2 regions of the Micromonospora sp. SL4-19 genome follow, and region 1 is predicted to be linked to the other one. Evidence: predicted binding sites of a transcription regulator. Region 1 holds the regulator's gene; the other holds the start of a gene.
What was found. Region 1 encodes HspR, which represses chaperone genes until heat shock. Its sites were predicted from a motif close to TTGAGTNNNNNNNACTCAA; they were not measured.

Region 1 (4,414 bases):
ATCCGCAAGACCACCGAGCCCCCGGCGGACGCCACGGCTGCGGACGCAACGGCGGCGGACGCCGCGGCTGCGGACGCCGCGGCCGACGCACCCGCCGAAGGGCTGGTCGAGGAGGCCGAGGTCGTGGTCGACGAGATCGAGACCGAAGCCCCGGTCGCCGGCCCGCCCGTGGTCGACGCGCCGGCCGAGCCGACCGAGGAGGGCGAGGAGGTCGAGGAGGTCGTCAAGCCGGGCGGGCCGCTCGGCGCCGAGCTGGAGGCGATCCAGGCCGAGCTGGACGAGCGGACCCGTGACCTCCAGCGGGTGACGGCCGAGTACGCCAACTACCGCAAGCGGGTCGACCGGGACCGCAACCTGGTCCAGGAGCAGGCGACGGGTTCGGTGCTGACCGCGCTGCTGCCGATCCTCGACGACCTGGACCGGGCCCGCGAGCACGGCGACCTGGTGGGGCCGTTCGGCGCGGTCGCCGAGCAGCTCACCGCCGCGCTGGGCAAGTTCGGCCTGACCGTCTTCGGCGAGCAGGGCGACCCGTTCGACCCGACCCTGCACGAGGCGGTGGCCCACCAGACCTCCGCCGACGTGACCGAACCGACCTGTGTGCAGGTCATGCGCCGGGGTTACCAGCTCGGCGAACGGCTGCTGCGGCCGGCCATGGTCGCGGTCGCCGAGCCGGAGTAGTGCCGACCCGTGACGTCCCGTCCGCCCGCACCGGGCGGGCGGGACGACCGGGGTACCCGTGGAAGGGGGTGGACGGGTGAGTTCCAAGGACTGGATCGAGAAGGACTACTACGCCGCGCTGGGCGTGGAGAAGTCCGCCTCCTCCGACGAGATCAAGAAGTCGTACCGGAAGCTGGCCCGGGAGTCGCACCCGGACCACAATCCCGGTGACCCCAAGGCCGAGGAGCGGTTCAAGGCCGTCTCAGAGGCGTACGCGGTGCTCGGCGACGATAAGAAGCGCCGCGAGTACGACGAGATGCGTTCGCTCTTCGGCTCTGGCGCGTTCCGCCGCAACGCCCGCGGCGGGGCCCAGCCGGGTGGCATGCCGTTCGACGTCTCCGACCTGTTCGGCGGGGCGGCCGGCGGCGAGGCCCGCTTCGGCGGCGGCCTGGGCGACCTGTTCAGCTCGATCTTCACGGGCGGCGGTGGCGCCGGCGGTGCGGCCCGCCCACGTGGTTCGGCGCGGGGCCGTGACGTCGAGGCGGAGGTGGCGCTCGACTTCTCCGACGCCGTACGCGGGGTGACCATCCCACTGACGCTGCGCGCCCCCGGGGTCTGCGACACCTGCCACGGCAACGGGGCGAAGCCCGGCACTCAACCGGTGACCTGCCAGGTCTGCCACGGCGCGGGGGTAACCACCCGCAACCAGGGATCGTTCAGCTTCTCCGAGCCGTGCCGCAACTGCCAGGGCGTCGGCACCATCGTCGAGGAGAAGTGCCCGGAGTGCCACGGCACCGGCGGGGTCACCAAGACCCGCACGCTGAACGTCCGCTTCCCCGCCGGAGTGGCCGACGGCCAACGCATCCGGCTGGCCGGCCGGGGCGAGCCCGGCGAGCGCGGTGGGCCGGCGGGCGACCTGTTCGTCCAGGTGAAGGTCCGTCCGGACGAGCTGTTCGGGCGGACCGGGGACGACCTGACCCTGACCGTGCCGATCACGTTCGCGGAGGCGGTGCTCGGCACCGACCTGCGGGTGCCGACCCTGGACGGCACGGTGACGCTCCGGGTGCCACCGGGTACGCCGAGCGGCCGGGTGCTGCGGGCCCGGGGCAAGGGCGTCGTACGCAAGGACGGCCGCGCCGGTGACCTGCTGGTCACTCTCGACGTGGTGGTACCGGCGAAGGTGTCGGACGAGGCGCGGGCGGCGCTGGAAACGTTCGCCGAGCAGACCCCGCCCGCCGGGCGGGAACATCTCGACGCGCGGGTGCGTCGTTTCAGTTGACCGGGTGAAGGGCAGCGGAGGTGAGCGGGATGTCGGAGGAGTTCGTCGGCTCGGGTGACCCTGCCTACGAGGCCAAGGTCCTGATGATCTCGGTGGCGGCGCGGATGGCGGGGATGCACCCGCAGACCCTGCGCCAGTACGACCGGCTGGGCTTGGTGCAGGCCGGCCGGGCGTCCGGCGGCGGCCGCCGGTACAGCGTCCGGGACGTGGTGTTGCTCCGGGAGGTGCAGCGACTCAGCCAGGACGACGGGATCAACCTGGCCGGGGTCAAGCGGATCATCGGCCTGGAACGGTTGCTGGAGGAGGCCCAGCGGCGGGTGGCCCGGCTGGAGGCGGAGCTGGACGCCGCCTACCGCCGGATCGCGGAGCTGGAGTCGCTGGGCGGTTTCCCGCGCGGTGACCTCGTGCCCACCAACCGCACCTCGACGGCGCTGGTCGTCTGGCGACCCCGGCGCACCGGCGACCGCTGATCCCGCGCTCTGCCGCCCACTTACGCGGGCCGGCGTGTGCCCCTCTCGGGCCGCGCCGGCCTTCGCGCTTCTCCGCCCGGTTACGCCGCTGCGGCCCCATGGGTGGAACGCCGTGCACGCCAGGTCCGCCCAGCGACCTCCGTGGCGGTCCACCGATCGTTCCTGGTTGGCGGCTCAGGCGGGTTCAGGGAAAGCCGATCGCCGGACCGGGCGGGTCCGATAACCTGTGAATCAGGCCCAACCAACTCAATCCGGACGCCGAACTGGCAGGGGGAGCCATGGCGGAATCGGCGAAGAAGGTGGCGCAACAGGCGGAGGACCGGCTGGAGCAGGTAGCCGAGAGCGTCCGTGGGCAGTTCGCCCGGATCCTCGACGGTCGTTTCACCGACAAGATCAAAGACGGCCGCTTCCTCGACCAGGTGGACCACGGCATCGACCGGGCCAGGGCCGACGAACGGCTCAGAAAGCAGGGCGGATCGCCGAGTTGACGATGCGTCGACGTGCGGGCCGGGACCCACGGGGGGTCCCGGCCCGTTCGCCCGTCGGGGACGTGCGGGCCGGGACGCGGTGATGCCGTGTGGGGGTCCCGGCCCGTTCGCTGTCCGGGACGTGCGGGCCTAGAGCCGGCGGTTCTCCCGCACCAGGCCCCCCTCGCACCAGTCGCGGTAGACGAAGAGGTCCGGCCGGGCGAGCAGCACTCGACCGTTGTGCGCCCAGTTGCGCATCAGCTCGTCGCCGGCCCGCTCGGCCCGCTCGACCAACTTCCGGAAACGGCGCTTCGGGTGGGCTCGGAAGTTCGTCTGGATGCCGTCGGCGGCGTAGATGTAGAGGCAGTGCAGGGCGAATCGGCGGGCCGGACAGGCAGGATCCATGGCCAGCTCGAAGAGCGTCCCCACCAGGTGGTCACCCGAGACCAGCAGGTCCCAGTCCGGGGGCATGGAGGTCAGCGGCACGGAGTCCGGCCGGTACGCCCACGCCCGAAGCTCGGCCGGCGACGGGTCGACCGGGTTGGCGAAGCCGTGGAAGGTCTTTTCCTGCACGCTCACCGGCCAACCTTCCGCTTCCGCTCGCGGGCATCGGCCACCCGCAGAACCTGGCTGCTGGGGCGACACGGTAACGCGGTCCACCTCGCCTGCGGAAGACCTCCCCGGAACCCAATTTCAGCGACCGTTGGCCGGGCCGGGTCCACCTAACGGTCGACCCGGCCCGGGCGGAATCAATCCGCCACCGGCACCGGTGCGGGTGGCCGGGCACCGGCACGCCGACGCAGCCAACGCTTGAACCAGGGCATGTCCGGCAGCCGGGCCAGCAGCGGCCCGGTCACCACGGTGATCAGCACGTACGCCGTGGCGAGCCCCGCCAGCCGGGGTTCCACCGGTTGCGCGGCGGCGACGGCGAGCCCGGCGATGACGATGGAGAACTCGCCGCGCGGGGTGAGCGCGAAACCGGCCCGCCACCGACCGGGCTCGGCAATCCCGGCCCGCCTGGCGGCCAGGTAACCGGTGAGCAGCTTCGTGCCCATGGTCACCACGGCCAACGCCAGCGCCGGCAACAGCACCGGGGGCATGTCCCTCGGGTCGGTGACCAGCCCGAAGAACACGAAGAAGACCGCGGCGAAGAGGTCCCGAAGCGGCGACAGCAGTTCGGTGGCGTGGTGTGCCACCGGCCCGGAGAGGGCGATGCCGACGAGGAACGCCCCGACCGCCGCGGAGACCTGGAGCTTGGCCGCGACGCCGGCGACCAGCAGGGTCAGGCCGAGCACCCCGAGCAGCAGCGCCTCGGGGTCCTTCGCGGAGAGTGCCGCGGAGATCAGGTGGCCGTACCGGATGGCGACGAACAGCACGGCGACCACGGTGAGCACCGCGACGGCGAGCGCCATGCCGCCCTTGATCAGGCCGATCCCGGCGAGCAGTGCGGTGAGCAGCGGCAGGTAGAGGGCCATCGCCAGGTCCTCGATCACCAGGACGGAGAGGATCACCGGGGTCTCCCGGTTACCGACCCGGCCGAG
Region 2 (4,414 bases), on a different contig from region 1:
GCACGTCGGCGACGTCGGCGAGGGTGTGGATGGTCAGCGCCTCGCGTACCTCGGCGGGGAGGTCGTCGAGGTCCGGCTCGTTGCGCTTGGGGATGATCACCTCGGTCAGGCCGGCCCGGTGGGCGGCGAGCAGCTTCTGCTTGACGCCCCCGATGGGCAGCACGCGGCCGGAGAGGGTGACCTCGCCGGTCATCCCGAACTCGGGGCGGACCGGGCGGCCGCTGGCCAGCGAGGCGAGGGCGGTGACCATGGTGATGCCGGCGCTGGGGCCGTCCTTGGGCACCGCGCCCGCCGGGACGTGCAGGTGGATCCGCCGCCCGGCGAGGGCGTTCGGGTCCAGCCCGAGCCGCCGCCCGTTCGACCGCAGGTACGACAGGGCGATGTGCGCGGACTCCTTCATCACGTCGCCGAGCTGGCCGGTCAGGGTCAGCCCCGGCTCGCCCTCCATGCTGGTCGCCTCGATGAAGAGCACGTCGCCGCCGGCGCCGGTGACCGCCAGTCCGGTGGCCACCCCGGGCACCGCCGTCCGCTCCGCCGACTCCGGGGTGAACTTGGGCCGGCCCAGGTAGCGGACCAGGTCCTCGACGTCCACCCGGACCGGCGCCGGGTCGGACGCCAGCGCGACGGCCACCTTGCGCAGGATCTTCGCCAGGGCCCGTTCGAGCTGCCGGACGCCGGCCTCCCGGGTGTACTCCCCGGCGATCCGGGCCAGGGCCTGGTCGGCCACGGCCACCTCGTCGGCGGTCAGGCCGGCCCGCTCCCGCTGCCGGGGCAGCAGGTGGTCCCGGGCGATGGCCACCTTCTCGTCCTCGGTGTAGCCGTCCAGGGTGACCAGCTCCATCCGGTCCAGCAGCGGGCCGGGGATGGCCTCCACCACGTTGGCGGTGGCCAGGAACAGCACGTCGGACAGGTCGAGGTCGACCTCGAGGTAGTGGTCGCGGAAGGTGTGGTTCTGCGCCGGGTCGAGCACCTCCAGCAGGGCCGCGGCCGGGTCGCCGGCGTAGCCGGCGGCCAGCTTGTCGACCTCGTCGAGGAGCACGACCGGGTTCATCGAGCCGGCCTCGCGCAGCGCGCGGACGATCCGGCCGGGCAGCGCGCCGACGTAGGTGCGCCGGTGGCCGCGGATCTCCGCCTCGTCGCGGACGCCGCCGAGGGAGACCCGGACGAAGTTGCGGCCCAGCGCCCGGGCGACGGACTCACCGAGGCTGGTCTTGCCGACGCCGGGCGGGCCGGCGAGGGCGAGCACGGCGCCGGAGCCACGGCCGCCGACCACCCCGAGGTTGCGCTCCGCGCGCCGGTTGCGCACCGCCAGATACTCCAGGATGCGGTCCTTCACGTCGGCCAGGCCGGCGTGGTCGGCGTCGAGCACCGCACGGGCCGCGGCCAGGTCGGTGTTGTCCTCGGTACGCGTGTTCCACGGCATCTCGAGGACCGTGTCGAGCCAGGTACGGATCCAGCCCGCCTCCGGGGAGGCGTCGCTGGCCCGCTCCAACTTGCCGACCTCGCGCAGGGCTGCCTCGCGGACCTTCTCGGGCAGGTCGGCGGACTCGACGCGGGACCGGTAGTCGGCGGAGCCGTCGGGCTCGTCCTCGTCCAGCTCCTTGCGGATCGCGGCGAGCTGTTGGCGGAGCAGGAACTCCCGCTGGGACTTCTCCAGCCCCTCCCGCACGTCGTTGTTGATCCGCTCGGTGACCTCCTGCTCGGCCAGGTGGTCCTTCACCCAGCCGACCAGCAGTTCCAGCCGGGCGGTGACGTCGGGAGCCGTGAGCAGCTCGGTCTTCTGCGCCAGGCTGAGCCAGGGCGCGTAGCCGGCCGCGTCGGCCAGCTCGGAGAGGTCGGTCATCCGCTCCATGGCGTCGATGACCTGCCAGGCGCCGCGCTGCTGGAGAACGGAGGTCATCAGCGCGCGGTACTCGCGGGCGAGTTCCCGGGCTCTGCCGGCCGGGGCGGGTTCGTCGAGCTCGGTCGCCTCGACCCAGAGCGCGGCCCCCGGTCCGGGCACGCCGGAACCGATCCGAGCCCGGGCGAGGCCGCGGACCACCGCGGCGGGCTCGCCGCTGGGCAGCCGGCCCACCTTCTCGATGGTGGCGATCACGCCGACGGAGCCGTACTCGCCGTCGATGCGGGGCACGGCGAGAAGCTTCTTGTCGCCGCTGGCGCGGGCCGCGTCGACCGCGGCCTGGGTGGTGGGGTCGAGGGTCACCGGGATGACCATGCCGGGCAGCAGCACGGCGTCGGTCAGAGGAAGTACCGGAAGAAGAGTTGCCATCGAACACCTGCTATCGCGTTGAGTTGAGCGTGTCAGACTCAAGTAACAGAGCGTTCCCCTTGTTCCGCGCTGTGACCCACGCCACAGTCCTGGCGCCGTCGAGGGCGATGCACAGCGCGCCGGCCCGCCATTCCGGTGGCCGATTAGCCGACTCGCCGAATGGCGAACGGCGGGTATTGTTGCGAATTTGCCGCGCCATACGTCAAACTCTTGGCCAGACGTCGCCCGACACAGGGAGCAATGGCAATGGCAAGGAAAGTAATCACCGTTCTGACCGACGACCTCGACGGCGGAAAGGCGGATCGGACCGTCGAGTTCGGCCTGGACGGCGTGGCGTACACGATCGACGTCTCCGACGAGAACGCCGGCGTCCTGCGCAAGGCGCTGGACCCGTACATCAACGCTGGCAGGCGAATCGGTCGTGGACCGGTGGACAGCGGGCGCACGGCGCGTCGGACGGTCCGCCCGGCAACCTCCGGAATGGACCGTGAGCAGAACCGCGCCATCCGGGAATGGGCCGCGAAGAACGGCTACGAGATTTCCGAGCGGGGCCGCATCCCGGTCTCGGTGGTGGAGGCGTACAAGAACCGTTGAGCCGTCCTGGTTCACCGTCGGGCACACCGGGGTCACGCTGAGAAATCGGCGTGGCCCCGGTTGGCTTTTTCCGGCGTTCACAATTTTCCACCGCCCGGGAGCGCCGGCATCCGGCACCCACGGTGAGCAGTGAGCGGCACCACCATGATCACCCCGCGACCGGTCCGCGTCTTACCCCTGGGTTGTAATGACCAGCACGGCGAGAGGTCATTACGCGTACGACGCTCCGGGGGTGGCGATGGCGAGCTGGTGGGGACAGACCGCGGGTGGGTTGCCGCGCACGTTCTGGTATCTCTGGACCGCCACGCTGATCAACCGGCTGGGCAGCTTCGTCGCCATCTACCTCGGCGTCTACCTGGTCTCCGTGCGCCACCTCGACCCGTCGTACGCCGGCGTGGTGATCGGGTTGCACGGCGCCGGCAGCGCGCTCGGCACGCTGCTCGGCGGCATCGTCGCGGACCGCTGGGGGCGGCGGCCGGCGATGCTGGTCGGCAACGTCGCCGCCGCGGCCACCGCGCTCGGGCTGGGACTGACCGGCCGCCCGGTCGCCCTCGCGGCGCTCACCCTGACCCTCGGGCTCTTCCTCGGCGTCGCCCGGCCGGCCTTCACCGCCACCATCATCGACGTCGTCGGCGACCGCGACCGGCTGCGAGCGCTGACCCTGAACTACTGGGCGATCAACATCGGGTTCTCGGTGGCCGCCACCGTGGCCGGCGTGCTGATCCGCGCCGACCCGCTGCTGCTCTTCGTGATCAACGCGGCCGTGCTGCTCGGCACCGCCGCCCTGATCGCGGTCAAGGTGCCGGAGTCCCGGCCCGCGCCGGCAGCCGTCGGGCACCGCGGCCGGGCGGACGGGGGCGGCCTCGGCACGGTGCTGCGCGACCGCGTCTTCCTCACCTTCACCGCGCTGACCGGCCTGATCTGGCTCTGCATCGAGGCGAACGCCATGCTGCCGGTGGCGTTGCAGGCCGACGGGCTGCCCGCGTCGGCGTACGGGCCGATCATCGCGGTGAACGGGCTGATGATCGTGGCGGGCCAGTTGTTCGTGCCCCGGCTGATCGCCCGCTTCGACCGCTCCCGCACCGTCGCGGTGGCGGCGGTCGTGATCGGCGGCGGGTTCGCGGTCACCGCGATGGCCGACACCGTCCTGTGCTACGGCCTCGGCGTGCTGGTCTGGACGCTCGGCGAGATGCTGATGACGCCCGCCAACTCGGCCCTCACCGCCGATCTCTCCCCTGCCGCGCAACGCGGCCGCTACCAGGGCGTCTACTCGCTGGGGTACGCCTTCGCCAGCTTCGCCGGCCCGACCGTGGGCGGCCTGGTCACCGAACGGTTCGGCGACACCGTGCTCTGGCTCGGGCTGGGCGGGCTGGCCCTGCTGGTGGCGTTGGGCAACCTGCTCACGGGCCCGGCGCGCACCCGACGGATCGAGGGGCTACGGGTGCCCAGGCCGGAGCCGGCCCGACCGGTGCCCGCGGCGGTGTGACGGATGGTGGATCAGTCGGCGCAGAGGTGGTCGAAGGCGAAGCCGTCCTCGAACTCGTCCCGCCG

Region 2: a site for HspR is predicted at 2,293-2,311, ahead of lon (endopeptidase La). Genes of this name have one in related genera too.

The regions. Positions count from the first base shown of each region.
Region 1 covers NZ_JBLROB010000005.1:263,364-267,777, reverse strand. Annotated here, with positions in the region: gene grpE (nucleotide exchange factor GrpE) at 1-678, shown strand, start outside; gene dnaJ (molecular chaperone DnaJ) at 755-1,936, shown strand; gene ACNAVT_RS10630 (heat shock protein transcriptional repressor HspR) at 1,966-2,406, shown strand; gene ACNAVT_RS10625 (hypothetical protein) at 2,685-2,894, shown strand; gene ACNAVT_RS10620 (hypothetical protein) at 3,024-3,452, opposite strand; gene ACNAVT_RS10615 (cation:proton antiporter) at 3,623-4,414, opposite strand, start outside.
Region 2 covers NZ_JBLROB010000003.1:116,010-120,423, reverse strand. Annotated here, with positions in the region: gene lon (endopeptidase La) at 1-2,269, opposite strand, end outside; gene ACNAVT_RS06520 (histone-like nucleoid-structuring protein Lsr2) at 2,516-2,863, shown strand; gene ACNAVT_RS06515 (MDR family MFS transporter) at 3,051-4,349, shown strand; gene ACNAVT_RS06510 (hypothetical protein) at 4,361-4,414, opposite strand, start outside.